DNA from 4 places in the Rossellomorea sp. NPDC071047 genome. Region 3 is predicted to be linked to each of the others. Evidence: riboswitches for the same ligand, from Rfam matches in the RefSeq annotation. Region 3 holds a riboswitch; each other region holds the start of a gene.
What was found. A riboswitch is a leader RNA that binds a small molecule or an ion and turns the genes downstream of it on or off. The one in region 3 is predicted to bind S-adenosylmethionine.
Positions count from the first base shown of each region.

Region 1: linked by a shared signal. The riboswitch ahead of ACQKFO_RS12675 (methionine ABC transporter ATP-binding protein) and the one ahead of ACQKFO_RS05845 (methionine biosynthesis PLP-dependent protein) in region 3 are both predicted to bind S-adenosylmethionine.
Region 2: linked by a shared signal. The riboswitch ahead of metE (5-methyltetrahydropteroyltriglutamate--homocysteine S-methyltransferase) and the one ahead of ACQKFO_RS05845 (methionine biosynthesis PLP-dependent protein) in region 3 are both predicted to bind S-adenosylmethionine.
Region 4: linked by a shared signal. The riboswitch ahead of ACQKFO_RS13095 (homoserine dehydrogenase) and the one ahead of ACQKFO_RS05845 (methionine biosynthesis PLP-dependent protein) in region 3 are both predicted to bind S-adenosylmethionine.

Region 1 is NZ_JBNNJT010000003.1:121,149-127,322, forward strand. It holds gene ACQKFO_RS12660 (carboxymuconolactone decarboxylase family protein) at 698-1,063, opposite strand; gene ACQKFO_RS12665 (MetQ/NlpA family ABC transporter substrate-binding protein) at 1,203-2,024, opposite strand; gene ACQKFO_RS12670 (methionine ABC transporter permease) at 2,040-2,708, opposite strand; gene ACQKFO_RS12675 (methionine ABC transporter ATP-binding protein) at 2,705-3,727, opposite strand; SAM riboswitch class I at 3,877-3,983, opposite strand; gene ACQKFO_RS12680 (SCP2 sterol-binding domain-containing protein) at 4,096-4,446, opposite strand; gene ACQKFO_RS12685 (thioredoxin family protein) at 4,725-5,039, opposite strand; gene ACQKFO_RS12690 (toprim domain-containing protein) at 5,045-5,404, opposite strand; gene ACQKFO_RS12695 (YusG family protein) at 5,587-5,823, opposite strand.
Region 2 is NZ_JBNNJT010000006.1:324,051-330,224, reverse strand. It holds gene thiC (phosphomethylpyrimidine synthase ThiC) at 1-719, shown strand, start outside; gene ACQKFO_RS20050 (hypothetical protein) at 697-894, shown strand; SAM riboswitch class I at 990-1,100, shown strand; cobalamin riboswitch at 1,170-1,354, shown strand; gene metE (5-methyltetrahydropteroyltriglutamate--homocysteine S-methyltransferase) at 1,508-3,808, shown strand; gene ACQKFO_RS20040 (hypothetical protein) at 3,909-4,091, shown strand; gene ACQKFO_RS20035 (biotin transporter BioY) at 4,177-4,743, shown strand; partial or broken gene ACQKFO_RS20030 (GNAT family N-acetyltransferase) at 4,785-5,006, opposite strand; gene ACQKFO_RS20025 (lmo0937 family membrane protein) at 5,224-5,373, shown strand; gene pckA (phosphoenolpyruvate carboxykinase (ATP)) at 5,428-6,174, opposite strand, start outside.
Region 3 is NZ_JBNNJT010000001.1:1,113,792-1,119,965, forward strand. It holds gene ACQKFO_RS05835 (bifunctional homocysteine S-methyltransferase/methylenetetrahydrofolate reductase) at 1-798, opposite strand, end outside; gene metC (cystathionine beta-lyase) at 815-1,999, opposite strand; gene ACQKFO_RS05845 (methionine biosynthesis PLP-dependent protein) at 1,992-3,116, opposite strand; SAM riboswitch class I at 3,208-3,317, opposite strand; gene ACQKFO_RS05850 (tryptophan--tRNA ligase) at 3,441-4,439, opposite strand; T-box leader at 4,499-4,741, opposite strand; gene ACQKFO_RS05855 (metal-dependent hydrolase) at 4,808-5,434, opposite strand; gene ACQKFO_RS05860 (NUDIX hydrolase) at 5,531-6,157, opposite strand; gene ACQKFO_RS05865 (HAD hydrolase-like protein) at 6,171-6,174, opposite strand, start outside.
Region 4 is NZ_JBNNJT010000003.1:202,607-208,780, forward strand. It holds gene ACQKFO_RS13090 (aspartate kinase) at 1-436, opposite strand, end outside; gene ACQKFO_RS13095 (homoserine dehydrogenase) at 482-1,729, opposite strand; SAM riboswitch class I at 1,880-1,989, opposite strand; gene ACQKFO_RS13100 (DUF2254 domain-containing protein) at 2,249-3,634, shown strand; gene ACQKFO_RS13105 (hypothetical protein) at 4,083-4,343, opposite strand; gene ACQKFO_RS13110 (hypothetical protein) at 4,383-5,612, opposite strand; gene ACQKFO_RS13115 (protease inhibitor I9 family protein) at 6,029-6,174, opposite strand, start outside.

The DNA.
Region 1 (6,174 bases), on a different contig from region 3:
TCAAGAGAGTCGATAATGAATCATTCCTTTCGGGTTTTTAATTACTTTACAACTATACTACCCCCTCGTTCACAAGACAAAACCAATATAGGGTCATTTTTTCTTAAATTCAACCTTTACATCCTAACCTAAAGGGGTTACCTTTAAGTTTTCACAAAATTCCGCCATTATACTGCCAATTAATAGCTTTTTTAATATATATTCATTTTATTGAATAAGTATTTAATGCTTGGTGATCACTTCTATTGAAGAGACGGTAGCAGAAAAACACGGACCGTTCCTTTTCGCTCCAGGCACTTTCTTTCCGCGGGGAGGAAGTCGAGCCTCCTCGGGCTTTGCCCTGCGGGGTCTCGACCTTTCCTCTATTTCCCGCAGGAGTAAAGTGCCTTCCGCTACAATCCACTCAGTGCTATTACTTTATGACTGCATTAGTAGTCAGGGAATTTCTTAATAGTGAGGGAACTGCCTAGACTCTTGCAGAACTACGTGTATGCCAAGAATGCGTTCCATATAGGTTGAGTAGGCTTGCCAAACGCTTGATGCTGCAAGCAAAGTAGTTCCCCTCATCATCCATCCAACACACACAAATTGACAAAGCCCAGGCAGATTTTATGTAATTGAGTAAAAAGCCTTGTTCAAACACTAAATTCAACAAAAAAATCAAGGAGAATTTCTCCCCCTCGATTTCATCCTTCACTTATTGTTTTAACTGATTTAAATCCTGAATGGATTGCTGGATTAATGTGACGGCCTGACTCATGACCGCTCCGCCTCCAAATGCAGCCGTTACTCCGATTGCTTCAAGGATTTCTTCTTCTGTACACCCTTGATCAAGGCAACCTTTGGTGTGGTAGATGATGCAATATTCATCCTGGGAATAGAGGCTGATTCCTAACGCGATCAATTGCTTTTCTTTTTTAGAAAGAACTCCTTCTCTAAAGCAGTGCTCAGTGAACGTATTATACTGTTCAGCCAGCTCAGGCATTTTTTCCGTGAAGATCCCAAGTCCCATTTTATAATCATGAAGGGCAGCTTCTGTTGTATTTCTTGGTTCCATCTGCATTTCATTCAGCTCCATTTCTGAAATAGATTCATCGAAAATAGTATGAACCAATAAGGAAATGTTTATGTTAAAAATTTGGGGAGACCTTACAATGAAAAAAACCTGATTCTGTACAGTGACAGAATCAGGTTTGCTCACCTTATTCACTTACCGGCACTACAGCTCCATCCCATTCTTCATTGATGAAGTCCTGTATTTCCTTTGAACGCAATGCTTCCACTAAAGCTTTTACTTCCTCTTTACTTTCATCACCTTTGTTAACTGCAATCACATTCACATAAGGAGAGTTACTATCTTCAATGGCAATTGAATCTTCAAGGGGCTTCAACCCTGCATCAATGGCATAGTTAGAATTGATTACGACCGCGTCCCCTTCTTCGTTTTCATACATTTGTGGGAGAAGGGCTGCTTCGTACTCATAATCAAATTGAAGGTTTCTAGGGTTTTCCTTGATGTCTTCAAGTTGGGCCTGCGTATTTTCCACCCCATCCTTTAACGTGATGAGACCTTTTTTCTCTAATAATGTAAGGATACGTCCATGATCCGATACAGAGTTACTCATTAAGATGGTAGCACCTTCAGGAAGCTCCTCTAGAGATTTGTATTTCTTAGAATAAACGCCGATCGGCTCAATATGAATTCCGCCTGCATTGACAAAATCATATTCATTTTCTTTCATTTGCAAGTCCATATAAGGCGTGGTTTGGAAATAGTTTGCGTCAATATCACCATTATCCAGATCTTTATTAGGGAGGATATAGTCCTGATACGTTTCAATTTGCAAGTCGATCCCTTTTTCTTCTAAGACAGGCTTCACTTTTTCAAGGATTTCAGCGTGTGGAATATTAGAAGCTCCTACTACCAATTCCTTTTCATCTTTTCCAGAACCTGAATCACTTCCACATGCGGCCAACCCAAAAATACTTGTTGCTGCTATAACTCCTGCTACCCATTTTTTCATTTAATTTCTCTCCTTCTATCGTTTATCTAATTTATTTGTAAAGAAATCACCCAGTATCTGAATCGCAAACACAATGAGTAAAATCATAATGGTTGCGGCCATCGTCACGTCTTCCCTGCTTCGTTGAAAGCCATCTAAATAAGCTAAATTCCCAAGTCCGCCAGCTCCGATGACCCCGGCCATTGCCGTGTATCCGACAAGGGCGATGGCAGTCACCGTAATTCCTGAAATCAAAGCCGGCATGGATTCTGGTATGAGTACTTTCCATATAATTGTGCTAGTCTTTGCCCCCATCGCTTTCGCGGCTTCGATAACGCCTTTGTTCACTTCTCTTAAAGCTATTTCTACCATACGGGCGTAAAACGGAGCAGCTCCGATAATCAGTGCCGGCAGAGCTGCATTCGCTCCACGGATTGTATCCAATAAAAACTTGGTGAACGGAATCAACAACACGATCAATATAATGAAGGGAATCGATCTGAACACATTTACGACTGCACTTGTAATCGTATATGTCAGTTTGTTATCCCATAGATTGTCCTTAGAAGTAAGGAAGAGCAAAATCCCAAGGATCATTCCGAGTACAAAGGTAATCAATACAGACATACCGGTCATATACAGGGTTTCGAGGGTTGCTTCCCACATCTTCTCCCAATCTACATTTGGAAATAAATTTTCGATCATCCTCTCACCACCTCCACTTGAACCAGTTGCGTTTGAGCATACGCTAATGCATCTTTGATGGTTTGTTCATCCCCATCGAGGTGAACAAATAACGTTCCATAGGCACCTTTTTGGGTTTGGGAGATTTGTCCTTGCAGGATGTTTACATCCAAGTCAAACTTTCTTATCAGGGTGGTGATGAGCGGCTGCTCAGTTGATTCACCTACAAAAGTAAATTTCAGTACTTTTCCATTAGGATATTGCGTCAGTAGGTGATCAATGGTTTCACCCGTTTCCTTTACTTCAGAGACTTCTCTCACGAAACGCTTTGTCACTTGCTCTTGTGGATTTCGGAACACTTCCAATACATCCCCGAGTTCCACGACTTTTCCCTGTTCCATGACTGCAACCCGGTGACAGATCTTCTGAATCACATGCATTTCATGAGTGATCAGGACAATTGTCAGCCCTAAGCGTTTATTAATATCCACCAATAAATCAAGGATTGAATCGGTTGTTTGTGGATCTAAAGCGGAAGTAGCTTCATCACATAGAAGGACATCGGGATTGTTAGCAAGGGATCTTGCAATCCCCACTCGTTGTTTCTGTCCGCCGCTCAGTTGAGACGGATAGGCATCTCCTCTGCCTTCCAAGCCTACAAGCTTTAATAATTCATTAGCTCTTTGGACTCTCTCTTTCTTTGATACTCCAGCAATTTCTAATGGAAACTGGATATTTTCTAATACAGTACGAGACCAAAGGAGATTAAAGTGTTGAAAAATCATGCCTATTGACTGTCTTGCTTCCCTCAGCTGCTTCCCCTTTACCTGGGAAACGATTTGGCCATTCACATCCACTATTCCATCTGTAGGAACTTCAAGACCATTAAGCATCCGGATCAGCGTACTCTTACCTGCCCCACTATAGCCAATCACTCCAAAAATTTCTCCTTGGGCAATATCAATATTGACCCCATCAACGGCTGAGATCGGACCCGATTTTGATTGATATATTTTCTTCACATCTGAAATGGTAATCATGTTGTATTCCACCTTCTTTCGGAGTAAAACGACCTGTTTAATCAGAATTATAGTTGTACTTACCTGATGTTTCATGCTCCTTTTTCTAAAAGCAAAAAAATGCCTTCCTGCGATAAGCAGAAAGGCATAATCATATAGGACTATCCTTTCTCTCATCTTTCAAAGCAAATGCTTTGAGTGAATTGGCACCATTTCAATTTTCATTGACGGTTGCCGGGCTTCATAGGGCACGTCCCTCCACCTCTCTAAATAAGAGTAAAGTATATTATTAAATTATTTGGAATAGTTAAAGACTCTGAAAATTTGCTACAAGAGAGATTCTATCACCGGATATAGAGTGTGTCAATTATTTTTTTGCTACTTGATGTTTAAACTTCAACCGGCTCTTTTTCTCTGGATCTTGTTAGCCAAAGAACTGACTCCACAAATAATAGCGGACGATATCCTCCCCTTACTTCCAGGGATCCGTCCTCAATCAGTTGAGACAACCGTTCTTCCCCCATAAGTAGAGAAATCACTGTTTCCTCCATTCCTTCAATGACGAAATGAGCATCCCTATCCAATTCATCCAACACTGTGCATCCCTTACTCGAAATCGAAATACCGTACAAATTTTTCCCACAATCAAACTGAAGAATAAACGGGCTATCTGGAAATAAGAGTCGTAAGTGATACCTTGAATGACATTGATCTACTAATCCCTCTAAATTTATTCGCATGAATACCCTCCCAGTGAAACTTCTATATAATAACAATTCCACTTTTAGGTATTTTCCCCTCTTATACTTTCTCGACATGTTTTGAACAGGTCCATCTAATTTGTCGAACAGTAAGAATTTGGATGATAACCAGTCAAAAAATGATGTCATTCGCAACATTTCCCGAGAAATATGTCTTCGTATGTAGAAAGAAAATCGTTCTATAATTGGATTTCATAGAAAAATAGGTGAATTTAGACAAATAAAAAAGACCTTCTCCCAAAAGGTCTCTTATCCCTCTAGCTATCCGCGGTTTTGTTTAAGGTTTCATATAAAAATGGCACGGATTGAAAGGCATAAATCCTTTCCTGTTCGACGCCATCTTTAAATAAAAGTAGACAGGGTACACTTTCGATGGATTGCTCTTCTGCAAATTGGGGCAAGTAATTCAGGTTGGCCTTCAAAAAATGAAAGGATTGTGGAAGCTTCTCCACTACGTCAATCATCTTGCTTGCCACCTGACAGGTACCACACATCGGTGTATATAGATAAACAGCTTCGAACGCATGGTCTTCAATCGATTGTTTTAAAGTTTCGGTACTACTTACCTCAATCAAAACTAGATCATCCTTTTTCCTAGAAATTCTTTATGAACGTCTATATTAGCTCCAATAAGGACGGATGCGAGGTGATACTCCGGAGCTGCGGCCACTTCCTTGTACATTCGATCAATATACAAATGTTCAGCTTCAGGAAACTCACGTTTAAATTGCTTACGCAGTTTTTCACCTGCATCATCAGCATCTACTAATATATAGACATCCCTTTCCAATAAAGCATCAATGAGTTCGTCCATTTTCGTAATGCTAATGGTCCCGTTTGTACAAATAATTTCAATCGGTTCTTTAATGATATCCCTTACTTTTCGTTTGTCTGTCGTCCCTTCGACAATGATTACTTTTTCGTCAAGTTCCATCATGATCATCACCTTATCTTTCATAAATAAGATTACGATAGTATATTCAAATAACAAGAGATGATGTCCACTTTCTACTTATATTTTCTCATGTTTATAAAAAAAAGTGCAAGTGGTTTGCATAGACCATCAATTTTATACAAATGATGCCAGATTCGTAAATGAATCTGGCATCACGAGCCTCTCTAACACCAGCCACCCTCATCACAATCGGTGTATCTTGCTTGATCGCCTTCTGTAGAAGTGTAGCTTTGATAAATTTTATTTTCTTTTGCTTCAAAGTTCGGCTCCATGGTGATTCCGTCAAGAGGCAAAGCCATTCTGCCGATCGGCTGATTATCCAAATATAGTTCTACTTCACCATCTTTAAGTTTTCCTGTCACTCTATTGGTTACATCTAATTTCCTTGGTTCAAGTACCATACGTATTCATCCTTTCTTTATTGAAGGCTCTTTTAGTAAACTTTGTTGTTTTTAGAAAATAGCGAGTAATGGTTGATTTCCGCTCCAGGTGCTCGCTTTCCGCGGGGCGTGAGTTGAGCCTCCTCGGGCTTTGCCCTGTGGGGTCTCAACTTTCCCGCTATTTCCCGCAGGAGTCGAGCACCTTACGCTCCAATCAACTTTCAAAGCTTGAGTTTCTTAATATAGACTATATAAATGCCTGGCACGTATTAAAAATTGCTTTTTTTAAAGTTTGTAGTGTCGATTTTAGCTTCTCGAGTGAAACGAATTCCTCTTAAAGATCTGATTGACAGAGCCCAGGCATTTTATTAA
Region 2 (6,174 bases), on a different contig from region 3:
ATGGTTTAAGGCCCGGATCAATTGCGGATGCGAATGATGAAGCACAGTTTGCCGAGCTTGAAACATTAGGCGAGCTAACCCAAATTGCTTGGAAGCATGATGTACAGGTGATGATTGAAGGCCCTGGTCATGTACCGATGCACATGATTAAAGAGAATGTCGATAAGCAAATGGAAATCTGTCATGAAGCTCCTTTTTATACCCTGGGGCCATTAACGACAGATATTGCACCCGGGTATGATCACATTACTTCCGCCATCGGGGCTGCCATGATCGGTTGGTTTGGAACAGCCATGCTGTGCTATGTAACACCGAAAGAGCATCTGGGATTACCGAATAAAGATGATGTGAGAGAGGGTGTCATTGCTTATAAAATAGCAGCACATGCAGCGGATTTAGCGAAAGGGCATCCAGGGGCACAAGTAAGAGATAATGCCGTTTCTAAGGCTCGATTTGAATTTAGATGGAATGACCAATTTAATTTATCCCTGGACCCGGAACGTGCAAGGGAGTATCATGATGAAACACTTCCTGCAGAAGGGGCAAAAACGGCCCATTTTTGTTCCATGTGCGGACCGAAATTTTGTTCAATGAGAATATCACATGATATAAGGGGTATGAAGGAGAAAAGCTTTGATGAAGCTCAAATGGAAATAGAAAAAGGATTGGAAGAAAAATCGAAGGAGTTTGTGGAAAATGGATCAAACATCTATCGATGAACCTCTTTGTCATGTACTCAAATTGAAGAATGATATCGTAAAGCTCAATCAGAGAGTCATCCAACTCGAAAAAGAAGTGAAGAGCATTCAGGAAAACTGCAGGCATGTCTTCTATGAAACTGATGTAACCAGATCTTGCATCAAATGTCATTATGTAGAAAGTACCTATTATTAGAAAAGTGTAAGCTATTGATTAAATTTCTTTTGACAGCTTTTATGTACCGTGCTACGATTAGTACAAATTTCGGAATAGTAAATAAATATGTGTAACTCTTATTGAGAGAGGTGGAGGGACTGGCCCTGTGAAACCCGGCAACCATTCAACAGATGTGTTGAAAAGGTGCTAATTCCTGCAAAGCAAATGGCTTTGGAAAATAAGAGAGGATTTTCATAAACATGAAGCCCTCTCTATCTCAAGAGAGGGCTTTTCGTTTTTATGAAAGAAAAATTAAATAGACAAATGCAATAGGTGCTGAGTCATGCTCAGCTAAAAGGGAAGACCGGTGAAAATCCGGCACGGTCCCGCCACTGTGATGGGGAGCGACTTATCATTCAACCACTATTTCTGTTGAAATGGGAAGGGATAAGAAGCTGTGAACCTAAGTCAGGAGACCTGCCTGTTGTATGCGCTTATGCTCTACGTGGATATAGAGAGGGGTGAGGAATGCGTGTTGAGAAAACCAGTTTGTCTCGACTCTAGTTAGATATACGTATGAATCTCTCTTTCCATTTGAAAGGGAGATTTTTTAGTTGATGACAATCCTATCAGAATAAGGAGTGAGGAATGAATGAGTAAGGTGATCAGTTCGAATTTAGGATATCCAAGGATCGGTGAAAAGCGTGAATGGAAAAAGACGCTGGAACAATTTTGGGCAGGGAAGATTGAAAAGGATTCCTTTTTAGAACAAATGGAGGAAATTCGAGTCAACCATTTGAAGAAGCAATTAGATCAGGGGATTGATCTGGTTCCGGTTGGAGATTTCAGCTTATATGATCATGTGCTTGATACAGCCGTCATGTTCGGCTTGGTTCCCGAGAGGTTTCATTATAGTGGGGGTAAGGTTTCTCTTGAAACGTATTTCGAAATGGCCAGAGGCGCGAAGGACGCGGTGGCATTAGAAATGACAAAATGGTTTAACACCAACTATCACTATCTCGTGCCTGAACTTGATGGGCTCGTACCCCGGTTGGTGGAAAATCGTCCTCTTCATTTCTTTAGAGAGGCAAAAGAAAAAACAGGGGTAAAAGGGAAACCGGTTATCTTAGGTCCTTTCACTTTTGTTAAATTGTCTAAGGGGTATGAAACCGGTGATTATAGAACCCTTGTTGATCGATTTGTCCCCCTTTATGCTGAGGTATTGCGTGAATTACAGGAAGAGGGTGTAGAGTGGGTACAAATGGATGAACCGATTTTGTGTACCTCCATCAGGGATGAAGAGATGGATCAATTCAAAGAAGTCTATCAAATTCTTAAGGAGTCCTGCCCCGGGTTAAAGATCATCCTTCAAACCTATTATGATAGTTTGGAAAGGTACCAGCAGGTGTTAACACTCCCGGTAGATGGCATAGGGATGGATTTTGTGCATGATCGTAATGATAATCTGGCGGCGCTGAAAAAATTCGGATTCCCTAAGGATAAAATCTTGGCAGCAGGCATTCTTGATGGCAGGAATATTTGGAGAAGCAATCTTGCTGATACCCATTCACGTCTATCGGTCATTGCAGGCTATGTTCCGAGTGAGCGCTTGATCATACAGCCATCATGCAGTTTACTACATGTACCTGTAACCTTGCAGAATGAAGAAACACTTGAGGCACCTCTCATTGACGCGCTATCATTTGCTGATGAGAAATTGCATGAAATCACTATTTTAACAAAAGGCATTTGTTACGGAGCCGAAACAATAGAAGATGATATCGCTCAAAGTGTAACGGCGATTAAGAATTTAAACGAATCCCCGTTGCGTAAGAATAGACATGTGCAGGAAGAGGTTGAAGAATTGCATCCCAATAATGTCGGGAGAAGGGATTCTTTCCATATTCGTAAACTGGAACAGGCCAAGTACTTTTCATTACCTTTTCTACCAACCACTACAATCGGCAGTTTTCCTCAAACCCCGGAAGTGAGAAGGCAGAGGATGAAGTGGAGGAAGGGAGAACTTTCTAATGGGGAGTATCAACGATATATTCATGCAGAAATCAAACGCTGGATTGAAATTCAGGAACAAATCGGCCTTGATGTGTTTGTACATGGTGAATTCGAACGGACGGATATGGTTGAATTCTTTGGTGAGAAATTAGAAGGTTTCCAATTTACGAAGTATGGCTGGGTACAATCATACGGTTCCAGATGTGTGAAGCCACCGCTCATATATGGTGATGTGAATTTTAAAGAACCTATGACCGTTAGAGAAACCGTATATGCTCAATCATTAACGGATAAACCGGTTAAAGGGATGTTAACGGGTCCTATCACGATTCTAAACTGGTCATTTGTTCGGAACGATGTTTCACGTTATGAAGTAGCTAATCAAATCGCGCTGTCTCTCCAAAAAGAGATAGAAGAATTAGAAGCCAATGGGATTCGCATGATACAAGTCGATGAACCGGCACTTAGGGAAGGGCTTCCTTTAAAGCGTGAAAATTGGGAGGAGTATCTTAAGGCTGCCGTATATGCTTTCAAATTGGCCACTTCATCTGTACAGAACCAAACCCAGGTCCATACTCATATGTGCTATTCGGATTTTGAAGATATTATAGATGCCATCAGTGATCTGGATGCTGATGTGATTTCGATTGAAACATCAAGAAGTCATGGGGAATTGATCCATGTGTTTGAAGACAATACGTATGACAAAGGGATTGGTCTGGGGGTATATGACATACACAGTCCCCGGGTGCCGAAGCGTGCAGAATTAATCCGTAATATACATCGGGCTCTTGAAGTGCTGGATCCCCATTTATTCTGGGTCAATCCGGATTGTGGTTTGAAAACACGTGGAATCGATGAGACTGTCTTAGCGCTTAAAACCATGGTGGAAGCGGCGGAACAAGTGCGTGAAGAGATGCTCATGAAAAAGGAAGGTTAATTGACAATATGATCGGGTGCAGCTGATTACGTTCCACCTTTTCAAAACGCAGGGCGCAGTTTTAAGAAATTGCGTCCTGCTCATAAGGAGAGAAAAGAAAATGCCATACATAGCCATAGGAAGAATCATTCAAGTATTTAATGAACTTCACCCAAATCGCACCATCCTTTACTTGGTGAGTGAAAAGGGGATTGATGAGTTCCCTCAAGGGAGGGTTTCATTAAAAACAGCTTTAGAATGGCAGGCAAAAGAAAAAATCTGCAATGTCTATGCCCTCAGTTAAAGGAAAGGAGAAAAAATAAGCTTCCCAAAATCCTTTGAATTGTGTTAACTTAATGTTATACATAGTTTACATACACAAGGGGGATTTGAAAGTGAACGGAGAAAAACTAAGGGTGATCATTCACTGTGCCATTTTTGCTGCGATTACGGGGATTTTCGCTCAAATCGAAATTCCACTGCCACTCGTTCCAATCAGTGGGCAAACATTAGCAGTAGGAATTACAGCGACGATTCTTGGAAGCCGATATGGGGCGTTCGCCATGGTATGCTATGCAGCCCTGGGAGCAGTAGGTGTTCCTGTGTTTGCAGGATTCAGCGGAGGTGCACAGGTACTGGTCGGGCCTACGGGAGGCTATATATTCGGCTTTATCGCAGCGGCTTTCTTTACAGGCTTCATTCTTGAGAAAACCAAATTTACCATTCCAATGGCGATGATTGCCAATACAGTTGGAATGATCATTACATTGATCCTGGGTACCATTCAACTGAAATTTGTAGCCGATCTTAGCTGGAATCAGGCAATGGCAGCAGGTGTATATCCATTTATCGTAGTTGGACTTATCAAAGCATTCCTGGCAAGCTGGATTGGAATCACTGTAAGACAACGATTGGTTCAGGCGAGGTTAATTGGGAATCGGAAAGTAGCAGCATAATGAAAAAGTTGACTCTTTGTTGGGAGTCAACTTTTTTATGCCTAAAATTTATACATTGACCAATAGCCAATATCCTTGAATCCGATTCGCTTATAGATTTTTCCTGCTTCAGGATTATCATAGAATAAGCACAGTTCTTTTCCTTCTTCTAATACATCACGACATAGCTTCGACATACAATCGGTCGCATATCCTTTTTTCTTATACCCGGGATGTGTGCAGACAGCGACAATCATCGCAGACATACTGTTTTCGGCGGTTGTTTCCCCTCTGTAAATAATCATTAGAAATATTTAGTAAAGTGTTATTTCAGGGAAAATTCGATTATTGTGGATGCAAATGACCCATTTGTATAAATTCAGATGAACTAACAGAAGTTAAGAATAGGTAAAAAAATTTCAGGTGAAATATCATGTGTAGTTTTATATTCATCCAAATAGGGAATCTTAGCATCAAACACAGTTACTAGGAGGGAAACTCATGCTTTGGACCATTATTGGAATTCTTTTAGTCCTTTGGTTACTCGGATTAATTTTTAAAATCGGGGGAGCCATCATCCATGTATTACTTGTTATTGCCATTGTTGTCTTTTTATTTAACAGAATCACTGGCCGTAAAAAAGGATTATAACGATACAAAAGGTCCGTCCCTCAGAATAGAGGGACGGACCTTTTGTTATCTATACTATTTAACGGCCGGGCCGCCTTTAAGTTCGATTTCAGACGGTACATTTGAGAATTTCTTGAAGTTTTCGTTGAATTTGTGGGCAAGTTCTCTTGCCTTCACTTCATAGGCTGCTTCATTGGACCAGGTTCTCTTTGGTTGAAGCACTTCGTCAGGAACACCAGGAACGTGCACAGGGATGTTCAGACCAAAGATGTCGTCCGTTTCAGTTTCAACGTGAGTCAGTTCCCCTTCAAGAGCTGCTTGAATCATAGCACGGGTGTAAGATAACTTCATGCGGTTACCAACACCGTATTCTCCACCTGTCCAACCAGTGTTCACTAAGAATACTTGTGCATTGTGCTCATCGATTTTCTTCCCAAGCATCTCTGCATAACGAGTTGCAGGGAGTGGCAGGAATGGTGAGCCAAAGCATGTCGAGAATGTGGCTTGTGGAGAAGTGATTCCGCGCTCAGTACCTGCAAGCTTCGATGTGTATCCGCTCAAGAAGTGGTACATTGCTTGTTCTTTCGTCAGTTTGCTGATTGGAGGTAATACCCCGAATGCATCTGCGGTTAAGAATACAATGGTATTTGGATGTCCTGCAACACTTGGTTCAACGATGTTATCCATCGCTTGAAGAGGGTACGCAGCACGAGTATTTTCTGTCAAAGTGTTATCCTCATAATCAGCGATGCGTGAATTGTCATCGAGAACCACATTTTCAAGGACAGAACCGAAACGGATCGCATCAAAGATTTGCGGCTC
Region 3 (6,174 bases):
GCATCCCCCTATGATTCTTGCACCTTGCAGTCGCAATTCGTTACTTATATCTCCAAAGTAATCAGGCTCAGCAGAGTAATAGAATCTACCTTCTTCATAATTCGGCAGACTGGCATTGGGATAGACGGAAAGAAATGCCCTTTTAGGTAATGGAACTTCCTCTAATGAATTCACCATATGAAATGGCCCCATGCGGCAATTGATGCCCACAACATCCGCCCCCAATAATTCTAATTGTTGAAGAGCGTCTTTTATCTCCATTCCATTTTGAAGAACTCCTGTTTCATGGAGTGAAACTTGAGCAATGACAGGAATGTCTGCTTCACGTTTACTAATGTTTAATACAGTGGTCAATTCTTCGAAATCATAATAGGTTTCTAGCAGAATGCCATCCACCCCTTCTAACAATAAACAGTATAGCTGTTCCCGAAAGCTTCTTTTGATTTCTTCCAACGATACATTTTGTTTAATGCCCCTGATTCCCCCGATGGTGCCAAGGATATAAGTGTCGACACCTGCTGCTTTTCTTGCCAGTCGCACTGCAGCTGTATTTATTTCCTTAACCGAATCCTCCAATCCGTATCTGGAAAGCTTTTGATAATTAGCTCCATACGTATTGGTCTGAATGATGTCTGCTCCTGCATCAATATACTCTTTATGGACTTTCAACACTTCATTTGGGTGAGAAAGATTCAGTTCTTCAAAGCATCTGTCGACTCCATATGAATACAGCAACGTTCCGATGGCTCCATCTGCAATTAAAATTCTCTCTTTCAGAGCTTCCAGCAACGGCTTCATGACATTCCCTCCTTTTTTATAAATTTATCACGTTGTTTCGATTGATCTTTTGTATACTATCTAAACCTTTTTGAAGATCGATAATTAATTCATCCACGTTTTCAAGTCCTACTGATAATCGTAATAAACCATCTGTAATACCCCTTCTTTCCCGTTCAGCTTTTGGCATGGAAGCATGTGACATCCTTGAAGGATAGGATAGAATTGATTCAACAGCTCCTAAACTTACGGCAAATACAGGAATGTTTACATTTTGAATGAGTTGCTTTACTTCCTCTGCCCCTTTTAACCGGAAGGAAAGAACCGCTCCAGGACCCTCTGCTTGTCGAACTTGAATTTCACGACCGGGATGATAGCTTAATCCCGGGTAATACACTTCTTCTACTTCCTTTCTATGTTCTAAGAATGCCGCAATCTTATATGCCGATTCTGATGATTCCTTCAAACGTACATGCAGTGTTTTCAGTCCTCTTAAGAGCAGCCAGCAATCCTGAACACCGAGTACAGCTCCGAACGAATTCTGCAAGAAAGCAAGTTTCCCGGCAATCTCTTCATTTCCCGTTACCGCAAGCCCTGCCAATACATCGCTATGTCCGGCAAGAAACTTCGTGGCACTGTGTAGAACAACATCCACTCCTAGACTGATCGGTCTTTGCAGCAAGGGAGTCATGAATGTATTATCAAGAAACGTTAAACATCCATTCGCCTTGGCAAGCTTAACGACTCCTTCAATATCGGTGATATTCAGAAGCGGATTGGATGGTGTCTCCATATAAATCACTTTCGTATTGTGCTTGATTGAACAAGCTACTTCATGTAGATCCTTCATGTTCACAAATGAATATTCAATTCCAAACTTAGTGAGGACCTCTGTAATCATTCTGTATGTCCCACCGTACACTTCTTCTGATACGAGAACATGATCTCCACTCGACAATAATAAGAAGCTTGTTGAGATTGCCGCCATTCCAGATGAAAAGGCAAAACCTCTTACTCCTCCTTCCAATTCCGCGATCGTTTCTTCAACGGTTTCTCTTGTCGGATTTCCTGAACGGCTGTAGTCATACGTTCCATATTGATCAAAATCCTGTTGATGAAAGGTTGTAGCATGATGAAGCGGTGTAGAGACCGCTCCTGTTTCTTTATCAAATCCATGAGAATGAATGAGTGACGTCTGAAGTGAAAACGGTTTTTTACTCATACGTAAGCACCTCTTTCTCCAATTGTTGAAAAACATTCTCCAGGTCTTCAATAAGGTCAGCAATAAATTCAATGCCTACAGAGAACCGCAGGAGTCTGTTGCAGATACCCAACCTATTTCGTTCTTCTTCTGGAATGTCTGCATGTGTTTGAGTAGCCGGATAGGTGATAAAGCTTTCGACCCCTCCTAAACTTTCAGCAAACGTAATAATTTTTAAGTGTTGGAGAAAGGGAGCAACCCATTCTTCCCTTGCGATACGAAAGGAAAGCATGCCGCCTTTTCCCGGATATAAAACGTCTGTTACACAGTCATGCGAATCAAGATACTCCGCTAATTTTCTTGCGTTTTTTTCGTGCTGAGCCATTCTGAGACTAAGGGTTTTCATTCCTCTTAATAAGAGCCAACAATCAAAAGGGGCGAGAACCGCGCCGATTGAATTTTGAATGGTGAATATTCTTTCCCCCAACTCCTCTGTGTTTACAATCACAACACCTGCCAGCACGTCATTATGTCCCCCTAAGTATTTCGTGGCGCTATGAATAACAATGTCCGCTCCTTCAGTAAGTGGCTTCTGCAGAATAGGTGTGTAGAAGGTATTATCGACAATTAGAAGCAATCCGTTATGCTTAGCGAGTCCAGCAACCTCTGAAATACTTGCTTCATTCATTAATGGATTGGTTGGCGTTTCAACGAAGATTGCCTTTGTTCTTTTAGAAATTTGTTCTTCTATGGAGCCGGTATCACTTGTATCGACGAAATGAAATTTGATACTATATTGTGCTTCATACTGCGCGAATAAACGGTAGCTCCCTCCGTATAAGTCTTTCGAAACAATCAATTCATCCCCGCTTGAAAATAAGCTAAGGATTGCCTGAATCGCTGCCATCCCCGAGCTGAAGGCAAACCCTCTGTGTCCTTCCTCCAATTGAGTGAGGGTATCTTCTAGGGTGGCACGGGTTGGATTTCCTGTTCTTGTGTAATCATAGCCTGTCGATTGCCCAATCCCTTTATGTTCATAGGCAGTCGATAAATGAATGGGCAGGCTTACGGCACCCGTTGCAGGATCTTTCCGATTTCCTGCCTGGACAAGTATTGTGTCAATGTGTTTTTTCAACATTCTTCTCTCCTTTTCTATCCTGATTACGAAAAGGGAAAAAACAAAAAAACCTTCTTAATGAAAATAAGAAGGTTTTGTGCGTTCGTTCTCCCTCTTATCGTCCAAGTTGACATCAACTTGCTGGAATTAGCACCATACCAAAACTCGCGGCTGGTTGCTGAGGTGTCTTCGGGCCAGTCCCTCTACCTCTCTTGATAAGAAACTATATGATTTTGTGAAAAATAACTTTCCCATAACTTATAACAAAGAAGAAAAAATGTCAATGAGAATTATGAATTATCTGAAAAACAAAATGATCTTTGCCCTTCACCACCCTGTTCTATTTCAATGATAAATACCTATTTTCCTTTTAATCTCTTTCATGAATGGGATTGTTTTTTCCCGTGCTTTTTTTGCTCCATTTTGTAAGATCCCATCCAGCATATGGGGACTCGCCATCAGTTCTTCATATTTCGACCTTGGTTCTTCGATAAAAGAATTCATTACTTGGAATAGCTCTTTTTTCGCATCTCCCCAGCCTATTCCTTCTTGAAATCTCCCTCTCATTTCTTTAACTTGATCGGAGGTTGCAAATTCTTTATATAATGCAAAAATGACGGAGCTGTCAGGATCCTTGGGCTCTTCAGGGGGTGAAGAATCTGTTTTGATTTTATTGATTAATTTTTGAAGCTTTTTTGGTTCTTCAAATAATGGAATGGTGTTGTTATAACTTTTACTCATTTTACGTCCGTCCAGTCCCGGGAGAACTGCCGATTCTTCTTGGATGACATATTCAGGGATGACAAATATTTCTCCATATTGTTTGTTAAAGCTTTCAGCTATGTCTCGTGCAATTTCAACATGCTGTATCTGATCTTTACCAACAGGGACCACCTCGGTTTGAAAAAGGAGGATATCAGCTGCCATTAGTATTGGATAAGTGAATAATCCCATGTTGACTCCAGCATCAACATCTTTGCCGGTTTCTGTATTTTCTTCGACCAATGATTTATATGCGTGAGCGCGGTTCATTAATCCTTTCGGTGCAAAACAAGACAGGATCCAACTCAATTCAAAGATTTCAGGTACATCGGATTGACGATAAAAGATCGCTCGATCAGGATTCAAACCTAATGCTAACCAAGCTGCTGCCACTCCATAAGATAGTTCTTTCATTTCATGCTTATCATGTATCTTCGTTAAACCATGATAATCCGCCACAAAATATGCTGCGTTGTAGGATTTGTTCTCTGCCAATTTTAATGCCGGTTTGATTGCACCAATATAATTCCCCAAATGAATATAGCCAGTTGGTTTAATCCCCGTCAGAATTTGTTTTTCCATAAAAATTCCCCCCGCTTAAAATAATAAAAATCAACACAAAAAGGGCTTCTCGTCCTCTAAAAAAGGACGGGAAACCCGTGGTGCCACCTTCATTCGCTTACACTTCAGTAAACGCACTCATCTGTACAGAAGTCGCCTTCGATACATCGTCTCTTTTATCGGTGAGACCTTCCGCCATTACCTACTTAATTTCAGCCTGGATGCTCAAAAGCCCATTCAACGATTTCACCATACTGATTCTCACCAGCCATCAGCTCTCTGAAATGTTTCGTTCGTCTACTCTTCTTCCTCATCGCATTTAACTATTTAAAGTGTTTCCATTATTTTAATGTATCGGGAAATAATGGTCAAGAGGGCGTAAACACATTTTAGAGTTCTTTGGTAGAAAGGGGAAGGAAAAGCTTTATCCCTCTCTTATTGAAAGGAAGAAATTTCATATCCGCGATCAGATGACTGGCATATCCGATTACACATGCTTCAAATACCCCATCTATCATTAAAGATGACTCTAAATAATGAGCAATCATGCCATAATATACGATTCCAAGTACAGAATGAGTATAACTTCGATGTGAAACGAATGAGGCTATGAAAATATAGATACCTAACAACCATAACCATGTTTCATTAAACTGCCAACCGCATGCTGTCACACCGATGCCTGTAATCATCAGCATTCTTCTCTGGGTAATGAAACTTGAGAGAATCATCATTCCAGCACCATATCCTATACCAAGCCATCGTTCTTTCCCAATTCCTTCAAGATAGCTGTATACCATCATTAAAAAACCAATGATTTGTGCCACTGCTCTGATCATTTTTGGTGAAAAAGTAACCTTGTTACTAAGCTGTCCGTCAATATCCATATCAGGCATGAGTCCGGATACCCCGCCTATTGCCACAAGTGCGGCCGTTATGTCAGGACCAGATCCAAATGAGTTGGCCACAATAAATCCTGTTGCTGCTCCAATTGCCATATGTGCTGTGCCGTTCAAGTGTGTCCTCCTACTCTCTTATCACATTATGTATGTACTAGATTACTATAATAGCCTTAATTATCCATATTGACCATGGGAAGTACGAATTAATTTCTAAAGATGAGCCGATATGCGCTCAATAATTTCAAGAAGGTAGGATCTTTTATGTGGAACAAAGTGATGGTAACTCACCCTCTGCTTAATGAAGTCCTTTTCCCCTGTTTCATTAGTAAGAAATCCTTCTACGGCGATTTCCTCTTTCGTTTGTTGAACGAGCGCTTTAAAGTCTTGAAGAGTCGAACGGAAAATACCGGACACTTCTTCTGACTGAAGTTGAAATTCGTCATATGCAACCGGCTTGGAATACAGGAATACGTGAGTTAGTTCCCGATCAATCATATCCCGTTGAATTAACTCCCCTTTTACGATTCCTAATGATTGAAGTTCATCTATCGTAAGATGAAGTCCAAGCTCTTCATGAACTTCTCTCACACCGTCTTCAATCTTCTCCTGTGACAAGATATGTCCAGCGGCCGTAATATCAAGCAAGCGGGGGAAATCCTTTTTCTTATCACTTCTCAGCTGGAAATAAATATTGGTCTCTCCACTACATTCATCAAAATGCGCAAGCCAGCAATGAAAGGTTTCATGCCAATATCCCTTTTTATGTACCTCGGAACGACTGGCTACTCCAAGTCTGTTACCATATTCATCGAAGACTGCTAGTTTTTCATCCTCCATCCCGATCCCTCCTTTAT
Region 4 (6,174 bases), on a different contig from region 3:
TCACTTCTCCTTTATCAGTGATCCCTTGGAATCCTGCTACCACGACGATCCGTCCTTTTGATAACTCCGATTTTATCCGATCGGTATCGATTGAGGTAATCTTGGCATTCCCGAATACTCCATCGGTTTGAATTCCCGCCTGTCTACCTGTCAGGGATACGGCTTCCAGCCCCTTCTGTTGCAGGGCCATTGTCAAAAGGGAGATCGTCACCTGCTCTCCGGTACTTAAGAGCATATCCATTTCTCTCTTACTTGCCTCTGCGGTGAGTTCACCTGCCAATCTTACAAGTGTATCAGTGGTTTTGTTCATAGCTGATACCACTACGACTACATCATGACCTCTTTCTCTTTCTTTCATGACATGAAAGACCATGCGCTTGATTCGATCTGTAGAACCAACAGAGGTTCCACCAAACTTCTGAACGATCATACTCAATGCTACCCCTACTTTCCATCAGATCTTATTTATTAAAGATTACTTCTAAGAAACTCCAACGCCAGTTTTCACTTCATTTTCCAACGGAATTTCTTTTAAAATAGGAACAGCTTGGATATGGTCGTGTGTCCCAAGGAGCGATTCCAGTGTCTCTTTCCTTCCTTCAACAAATACGTACAAGTAATCGCCCAGTTGAATACGATCCTTTAATATGAACGACGGGATCCAGTTTTGATACTCATCATTTTCACGGATTCTTAAGACCCACTGGTGGCTGCTCTCATCAAGGACCTCTCCCGTATTCACGGTACTTTCGGCAGAGTCTGTATACTTTCTCTCTATCAACGACAGAAAATCCTCTACCATGGCGCTTCCCGTAGGCAATTTTCCAGCGCCTGGACCAAGCAGGGTGATCCTTCCTACAAGACTACCCTTTAGGGATATGGCATTTTCCACATCCTCCACTCCGTAAAAAGGATGGGTATGATGGACAAGGATAGGCTCTACTTCTCCTTTGATATGATCGATGGAATCCCGCCGGAGAGAACCTACATGCTTAAACCGTAGTCGAAAGGATTCCGCTGCCTGGAGCCATTCTGCAGTCAGATGGGAAATCCCCTTTCGTCGAATATTTTTCCAATCGGGCTGTCTGCCAAAGGCCGTTTGACTTAAAATAAGCAATTTATAGAATGCATCATGTCCTTCGATGTCATTTGTCGGGTCGGCTTCTGCGTATCCTTTCTCCTGAGAAATCTTTAAGGCTGTATCAAAGGCAAGACCTCTTTTTCTCATTTGAGATAATATGAAGTTGGACGTCCCATTCAGAATCCCTTGAATTTGTCTGATCTCATTCACCTTCAGAAGCTGCCTGATACTGCCGATCACAGGAATCCCTCCGGCTGTCGTCGCTTCAAATCCGACCGATACTCCCTTCCTTTTCGCCTTCTCCAATAGCTCAGGACCATATTTGGCAAACATCGCTTTATTGGCCGTGACAATATGAATCCCCTTCTCAATGGCTTGTGTTAAATACGTATAGCTCGGTTCTTCCCCCACGATCGCTTCAAAGATAACGTGCAGGTCCGTGATATCCAGGATTTCTTGGAAATCCGTTGTGACGTTGATGGATGATTCAATCCTTCGCTCCTTTGTGGGATCTTTAATAAGGATTGCCTTTACCTTCACCTCTTTACCCAGTACTTCTTTCAATCTGTCCTGATGAGTATCGATTGCTTCACAGACCCCTTGCCCTACTGTTCCGAACCCCAGAAGTGCCACATTAATCGCTGACATCATTCAGCCTCCTTTTATCGATTTTCCACTTGATACGCAAGAATATTTCATTACAGTTGAAGATCCACTTGAGGAATGCGAGCGGAAAAGAAAAAGGTATACAGAAAAGCCCTCTTCTTTTAAGAAGAGGGCTAAATGAGCATGCTCCTCCCCTTATCTTCCAGATCCTATCGAATCTGTAGGAATTGGCACCTTTGCAGTCTGATCCTGCAGGTTGCCGGGCTTCATCGGGCCTATCCCTCCGCCGCTCTTGATAAGAGATATAATGTTTCGTTTTGGTATTACTTGCTATTTGAGTATGAATTGGATTATAAAGGGGATTTATTCCCTCGTCAATACTATTTTTAGTATTTTTAAAAAATTCTTTCAAATATCATAGACGATTATATTTCCGATCGGTTTACTTGAAATTCAGCATCGTCTAAGAACCTATAAATCTATTTTGCAAAGAGACGTTTTAACATGTTCTGGCAGGGAAAACTAATCCATATCCCTTTATTGAAAGGAAACAGATCAATTATGTTGAAAAAAATGCTCCCCTTATCCATCAGAAAATATATGGTTATGTCCAAACGACAGAGAATGCGTGAGATTCGGTTGACCATATGGTATATGCCGTTCTTTTATATTTGTTTTTCCATACTGCTTGTAGCACTCACCCTCTATATAGATCTGTATGCCGACATCTCTCAGTATACATCCGATTTCTTAAGTATGGATGCATCTGTTACACGCATGCTTGTCAGTACACTCATCGGGGCTATCCTGACGCTCAGTGCTTTCACCTTGAATTCACTGCTTGTTGTACTCACTATGTTCAGTGGTCAATTTTCCCCCAGGATGCTCCTGGACTTCATTTCGGACAAACAAACACAGCATGCCCTTGGTATCTTTAATGGCAGTTTTGTATATGTACTGCTCCTCTTTCTTTTTATCGGAGACTCAAAGGAGGAACTGTTCGTTGCTGCGCCGATCATGACAATCGGACTTGCATTCCTTACTGCTGTCACATTTATCTTCTTCATTAACCATGCTTCCACCTGGATGCAGGTGCACAATATTACGTACAATATGAAGCAGGTATCTGAAGTGATGATCAATCAGACGTTAAAAAATGATTTAGAAACCCATCGAACAACAGAAAATGGCGACCTTATGGAGAATGAGAAGGAGAACATCATTCACTTACAGGCAAGGGAATCAGGCTATATTCAGTTAATCGATTTCCATGGAATAATCGAACGGGCTATGCAGGATAACCTCATCATTCAGCTTCATTACAAAGTCGGAGATTATATATTGGCCGGCAATAAAATCATGAGTATTTGGGGACCTGAGACCAACGATATTTCGGATGGTTTCTATCTCACTTTCATTGAAATGGGGCATAAAGAGACCGAAATCCAGGACCTGCAAATGGGGATTCACAAGCTGGCTGAAGTGGCGATCAAAGCACTCGGGAATGATGATCCAAAAACGGCCTCTAATACGATTGATCAGATGGCTGACCTTATGCTGACGGTGGAGGATCACTTATCCTTCACTCCTTATTTGATCGACCGGGAGGGAAGAGTCCGGGTTATTCTCCAGTCCGAAGCATTTGATTATTACTTGTACCGCGGGTTTGGCTATATTCGACATTATGCCAAAGACAATCATTTAATCATTACTGACATTGTGCGGGCACTGGCACTCATTGCCGAATCCATCCAGCCATCCAAACACAAGGACATATGGGAATTTGCCTGTAATACCATTGATCATATTGAAAGGGAGGTCATATACGAATTAGATAAAACCTTTCTTCTTCAAGAGGTTCATAAGCTGGCACGTCTCACTGAAAACCTAAGGGAATATAAGAAAATCGAAAGTAAATTCTATCCTTCTGCCAATGAAAATACGTAAAAGAGACTGGGCAAAACTAAAAAACCACGGTATAAAGAAGAATAATAGAAGTGTGGGTTCTTAATACCGCTAATGATTTCCGTGCAAGACTACGCTTTCCGCGGGTAGCCCGTGAGCCTCCTCGGCAAGCCTGCGGGAAGAAAAGCGGAGGGGCTTTGTTCAGAGGCGGGTGGCATAAGGCGAAGCGTCCACGAAGGCGTTCTTTGCCTTCTTGGAGGGTTTGACTTAAGACATGTGCCTCTAAGCCCCGGAGCTGGACGGGTCTCACATAAGCTACTTTTCCCGCAGGAGTCTTCGTCTTGCACTCCAATCAACCGCTGGAAACAGCTAAAATCAAATGTTCCGAAAATAAATAATAAACCCGAACAAATCTAAATACTAGGATGCAGATTTGTTCGAGTTTCACTTAGACTAAAACACTTTTGTCCAAGTCTCATTTTACTTTGAATTAAATCCATGTCTCGACAATGCTCGTATCTTCCTCTTTTGCTTTCGGAACGATTGAAAAACGTTCGGGAATTTCACTTCTGACTGCTTCTAATGTAGGTCTCATTAAAATATAATGCGTCGGTTGATTGACATCGAATAGCCTTGCTACAAACATGCCTTGATAATCTTGCGGATTGGAATAAATACAGATGATGGGCATCTTATAATCACTTAATGTCACCTCATCAAATGAAGAAATTAAACGATCCGGGTTTTCCATCAAACCACTCCTTTTCTGTAATGTCTGATCATATTACGTTCAGCTTAACACGCATTCTTTTCCTTCTGCCTCTATCCCATCCATTTGATTATGAATGTAGAGTTTTTGAATGTAATAGTTGCACTGAGCGTATTTCCCTTCTTCCTTCAATAGGGGGATGATGACCTTCTCGATATATTGATAATATGCTTGCTCTCCCTCTTGAACCCTTATCTCAAGCATCGTAAAGAAAGTTTCCATGCAAGAATTTTTCATATCTCTCAAAGATGCCTGTCCCTCTTCTATTAAACTTGCATATTTTTCATTATTTCCTGAACCGTCTATATTCATGGAACTATCAATATAGCCAAACAGGCTGTTTACATACACTTCTTTATAGGACTCATGCTTCAATAATCCATATGCCGTTTGAAATGCGTCCCTTGCCTTTCTATCCTCAAAGACATCTCGATAAAGATTCCCTAAATTCAGGTGAAGAACGGCTTTTCTCCTATGATCATGCAGATTATCACAGTGTTGGATTAACTCATCATATTTCTCTACCAACGTGGCCAGACTTGATTCTTCGCTTCTACTTTCAGCTACCAATTGAATCGTAGCAGCGTCTATACATCTCGTAAAATTAAACGTTTCCTTAAAATAATTTAGAGCCAGCTGACTAAATCGCAGGGACTTATCATGCTGCCCAAGATCATGATATCCAACTGACATATAATAGTAGGCTTCAGGGTTTGAATAAATATCCCGATCTATCTTCTCCAAATACTTCAGGGCTGTTTGTGGATTCCCTTTTGCAAGCTCATACATGCCTTTAATATGATAGTATAACTGAAAATCATAATTGAACATATGGAAGGACAGGCGCTTATTGGAAAACTGACTTAAATAGAAGGCAGCTTCTTTTACTTCCCCTTTCATGATAAAGTACCTTGCTTTCAGTAGCTTAAAGGTACCGTTAAGGGTTTCAATTTTGGTTAATGGGTTTTGTTCGATGGTCTCCTTCAATAATTCAATTTTTCCGTTTACCTGCTTGATCATGACATCATGCCACAATTCCAAATCCAATTGTAATTTTTTATATGCCTTTAACTCTTTCTCAACGTTCATATTTAACCTTTGATTGAACAATTCAATTTTGTCTTTCGTAATCTGTAAGTGTCCGCTTTCAATCTTACTGATATGTCCAGGGGTACAGATCCCATCTCCCACCTGCTTTTGGGTCATCCCCTTAAAAATCCTATAATACTTTATAAATGTCCCAATATGCATGATTTAACCTCCAGGGTGATGTAGTATACGATATCATTTCATCCCAATTCTTTATTTCAATATACGTTATACTCCTATTATACTAATAAGTGATCATGAGAAAATTGGGGTTTTCAGCAGGGTTTCCAAAGCCTGAAGTGTAACTTTTTACCCAGTTCTTTATTCATACCACATTGTTCACTTGACTGTTTTAAGTGCTTCCCAATGAAATACTGCCACTATTTGTTACAAATTTTTATAGTTTTTTAATAATATGGATTTGTAAATAAAACAGGAATAGTCCTTTAGACCTTATCTATTTTCCCGATTTCCTGCACAAATTTTATGCTATTTTCCGAAAATGATTGGGATCTTTTTATTAGATAAAAAGATAACCCTCACACCTTTCTGATTCAAGGTGTGAGGGTTATCTTAATTTACATTTGATCTGAAGGTTGGATAGGAGGATCCAGTTGAATTTTCTGGTTTGGATAAATCTTTGAAATAACAGAAGAGCCCATTAATCTCTTAATTTCATTTGCCGGTAATTCTATTGACACCCCATTAAAGGCTGTCTTATACC